2 regions of the Halobacillus sp. BAB-2008 genome follow, and region 2 is predicted to be linked to the other one. Evidence: riboswitches for the same ligand, from Rfam matches in the RefSeq annotation. Region 2 holds a riboswitch; the other holds the start of a gene.
What was found. A riboswitch is a leader RNA that binds a small molecule or an ion and turns the genes downstream of it on or off. The one in region 2 is predicted to bind cobalamin.

Region 1: linked by a shared signal. The riboswitch ahead of D479_RS09520 (ribonucleoside-diphosphate reductase subunit alpha) and the one ahead of metE (5-methyltetrahydropteroyltriglutamate--homocysteine S-methyltransferase) in region 2 are both predicted to bind cobalamin.

The regions. Positions count from the first base shown of each region.
Region 1 covers NZ_ANPF01000038.1:13,375-15,578, reverse strand. Annotated here, with positions in the region: gene D479_RS09520 (ribonucleoside-diphosphate reductase subunit alpha) at 1-888, opposite strand, end outside; cobalamin riboswitch at 1,029-1,206, opposite strand; gene D479_RS09515 (class I SAM-dependent methyltransferase) at 1,398-2,075, shown strand; gene D479_RS09510 (alpha/beta fold hydrolase) at 2,144-2,204, opposite strand, start outside.
Region 2 covers NZ_ANPF01000013.1:86,819-89,022, reverse strand. Annotated here, with positions in the region: gene metE (5-methyltetrahydropteroyltriglutamate--homocysteine S-methyltransferase) at 1-1,244, opposite strand, end outside; cobalamin riboswitch at 1,389-1,573, opposite strand; SAM riboswitch class I at 1,627-1,730, opposite strand; gene D479_RS04120 (deoxyribodipyrimidine photo-lyase) at 1,900-2,204, shown strand, end outside.

The DNA.
Region 1 (2,204 bases), on a different contig from region 2:
ATATACAGCGACGGCACCTTGACGCTGTCCGAGCTGATCGACGCTCACGGCTGTATTGTTTAACTGCTTCATCCAAGGAAGGACGCCGGAGGAAACCCCTTTAAATCCACGGATATCACTGCCGCGGCTGCGGATTTTGCCGAGATAGACTCCGATTCCTCCTCCGTGCTTACTGAGATTGGCGATGTCTGTGTTGCTGTCGTAGATGCCCTGAAGGCTGTCATCTACCGTATCGATGAAGCAGGAGCTCAGCTGACCATAACGTTTCCCCGCATTTGCTAAAGTCGGGGTGGCTACAGTCATGTATAAATGACTCAAAGCCCAGTAGGCTTCTTTTACGAGTGCCAACCGTTTTGGTGCTTCTTCTTGTGACATTAAGACCATTGCAATGATCATAAAGCGCTCTTGAGGAAGTTCATAAACTTCTTTCTCTTTACTTCTTGCAATATATCTGTCACTCAATGTCTTCAAACCAATGTAGGTGAATTGATGGTCACGTTCAGGGGCGAGTGCTTCTTCTAATTGGTATATATCTTCCTCTGAGTAATATGTAAGCAGCTTCTCGGAATAGATGCCTTTCTTAATCAACGTGCAGATTAGACCATGAAAATCTTCATATTCCTTGTTTGTTCCGCGGTTACTGGAAGCTTCCTCATACATCTGCTCAAGCAGCATTCTGCTGGCTGCAAATGTCCAATCCGGTTCCATTTCATCGACCTCAGCCAGACACTCGAGAATAAGAGCGTGGCGCTGGTCCTGTTCCGTCATATGTTCAAAACCTAAGTTAGGAATTTTATGGATGATGCGATCCAGATCAAGCATAGGGAACTCGGTTTTCCAAGCTTCTAATCTTTCTTTCCATTGGTCTTTAATTGCTGATACGCTCATGGTTTCACTCCTTGATCTGATATCTACATATAAAATAAAAAATCCACTCCGGGAAAGGGAGTGGATGAAACCATGAAACGATGCGAGACACAAAAAAGTCCTCGTTCCATCGCTTCATCTTCTCAATCCCCGAAGAAGTTGAAACTCTGCCGAACGAAGATAGGTCTCCTGGCTGGCATCCGATCTTACTCTGGTCCTTCCCGTGCGCGGCACAGTGGAATCTTCCATTTCGCGGATGCGTACAGTTGCGGGGGCAGCTCCGGATTGGTTACCGGATTCCCTATTAAGCCTTGTGGCATCTTCTGTTCGCAAATACTATATGTAGTTGTTCAGATTAATTTTATTAGCTTATCTTGTGTTTCTATCATAACGGACAACGAAATAACATTCAAGCCTTTTCCATTCTACAACAAATACCTCCAAGCATCAAAACCCAGACACAGCGCATTGGTGTAAGGTATAATTTTATAAGAAGCATATATAAAAGAAGCGGAAAGGCGAGTGAGGAAATGGTCAAGTTCAATTGGCATAAAGAAGCAGAAAGGCAGTGGGACGACCGTGCCGGGATGTGGAGTTCAAAAAGCAAGGAAATGTGGGACGAAGGAAGTCGAAGTACGATCCTTCCCTTTCTTGAGAATCATATCCCGAAAGGAAAAGTAGCCGACCTCGGCTGTGGAGACGGCTATGGATCTTTCCGGCTTTGGCAGGAAGGATATGAGGTCACAGGGGTTGATTTGTCGAAAGACATGATTGATAAGGCGAATGCCAGAGTCAGGGAACAAGGACTTACCTTCGTCCAAGGGGATCTAACTGCTCTACCTTTCGAAGATGATTCGTTTGATAGTGCCATGGCGGTCAATTCATTGGAATGGACGGAGATTCCTTCACAGGGGCTTAATGAGATGAAGCGGATACTGAAGCTTGGGGGAAGACTTTGTATCGCACTGCTTGGTCCGACGGCAATGCCGAGGACCAACAGCTATCGCCGCTTGTTCGGGGAACAAGTCATATGCAATACGATGATGCCGTGGGAATTGAAGAAGATGGCAGAAGAGACAGGTTGGAGATCAATAGCTGGACAAGGGGTTTACAAGCGTGGTGTCGAGGACAGTCTCTTGGCTGGGCTTGAAGAAGAATTAAAGCAGGCACTTACATTCATGTGGGTATTTATTTTCGAAAAAGAATAAAACAATCCGGAGTTGCTTACCAATGCATCAAGGCGCATTGGAGCAAACTCCGGACTTTTTTTGTTGGATTAAGGATGCTCACCGCTTGTCGAACGCATGGGTGCTGTTTCCCACAAGAATTCAGCCACT
Region 2 (2,204 bases):
TCGGAGGCACGGGACGGATGTTTGTCTTTCCAACGTTTTACTTCCTGCTGTACGTTCTCGTTCGAGCGGCCTTCGGAATTCGCAAAGGACCTCCAGTTTCGGGAATGTTTCTCCACCTCCGGCAGGATGATTGCTTTTCCTTGATTGACGCCCTTCGTCAGAAGAACCGTTTCTTCCAGTTTCTGATCAGTGAAGGCAAGGACCTGTTTCAGGTCAGATGCCAGCTTCGTTTCCGATTCGGTCGTCACCGGCACGTGAAGCAGGCTGGTGGAAGGCTGGAGAATCAAGCGGTCTTCCGGCACGATCTTTCTGACAGCATCCGTGATCTGCCATGTGTGTTTCCAATCGTTTCGCCAGATGTTTCGGCCGTTAATCACTCCCGCCGCCAATACTTTATCGTTCGGAAAGCCGTGTTCAGCGAGCTGGGACAGGGTTTGGCCGTTATCATCCACGAAATCAAGGCCGATGCCATCTACAGGAAGTTGAATGACGGAATCATAAGCTTCCACTGCTTCAAAGTATGTTTGAAGCAAAAGCTTGATGCCGCTCACTTCTTTAGAAATGGTGTCATAAACCGATTGAACGAAGCGGAGGTCTTCTTCCGATAAGTCAGTAACAAGAATCGGCTCATCGATTTGAACCCAAGCTGCTCCTTCTGCGGCCAATTCTTGAAGCACTTGTATGTAGAGCGGTACCAGTGCCTGCAGCACTTGTTCGAACGGCTGCTTATCAAAACCCTTGGCAAGCTTCAAGTAGGTCACAGGCCCTAGCAGCACCGGTTTTCCATCAATGCCGAGCTGCTCCTTCGCCTCTTTATAATAGCGGAGCGGCCTGTTCTCCAGAAGCACCGGTTTTGTATCCTTTTCAATTTCCGGGACGATATAGTGATAGTTGGTATTAAACCATTTTGTCATGGAGGAGGCTACCGCTGATTCTGTGCCACGGGCGATGTTGAAATACGTTTCCAGTGAAGTGGGTTCCGTATCCTGAAAACGCTCGGGAATGATCCCGAACATGATGGATGTATCCAGAACGTGGTCGTAATAGCTGAAGTCACCGACCGGAATCAAATCGAGCCCTGCTTCTTTTTGTTTCTTCCAATCCTTGTGTCGGAGGGCAGTCAGTTCTTCCACAAGCTCCTGCTCTGTCGTATCTTTCTTCCAATAGCGCTCCAGAGCTTTCTTCCATTCCCGTTTCTCCCCGATACGCGGGTACCCAATTGCTGAACTTCGTGCTTGTTTCATTTCCCATTCCTCCTGCAGTTGTTTTTCAATCCAATAAAAAAATCTCTCTTACCTACAAAGAGAGACGACGGAGTGACATGGGAAGGATACGTCGAAAAAGGGTAGACGAATCCCGTTGTCAACACCTGCCTATTCCTCGTAGGACCTAGTGCGGGTTCCAGAGGCAGGTCTCCTGACTTATGATCACGGCGGGCTGCGCCTTCCCATCGACTATGATAGTGGCTGCTGCAGCTCCGCTCCCAATTACAGTGGCGGGACCGTGCCGGATTTTCACCGGTCTTCCCTTTTAAGCCGGGGGACACCCCGGCACCTGTGGAACAGATTATTCAGTTGAATAATAAAAAAGAACCTCTTGTATGAGAGGTTCTGATTGTACGGACCTCTCTTATCTTTCAGAGCATCTGCTCTGCTGGAATTAGCACCACAATCATATCGATCGGTTGCCGGGTTTCGTAGGGCCAGTCCCTCCACCACTCTGAATAAGAGATTGCTATTGGATTGATTACAAGCATACTAGCATGAGAAAAATAGGGTGTCAATCCGCTCTTCTACAATTTTTTCTAGAAAAAGGATAGAGAGGGGCGAGTATCAACGGGTGAAAAAAATCTATCAAAAAGGTAGAATGTAGGGTATTACTACTCGGGAGCTGGTTATTTTGTTGCGTGTCGTCTGGTTCAAGCGGGACCTTCGTCTCCATGATCATGCACCATTATATAATGCGGTACAGTCGGGAGACATGGTGCTTCCGCTTTACGTTGCAGAACCTTCCATCTGGCAGGGGCAGGAGCTGTCTGCCCGCCATTATCAGTTTGTGAAAGAGAGCCTCCATGATCTGCAGAAGGAGTTAAAGCAGAGAGGCGGTCGGTTATTCGTCGCTGTCGGGGAGATGGAAACAGTGCTGGAAGAGATATACGAGACATATGGCCCGTTTTCTCTTCATGCGCATGAAGAAAATGGAAC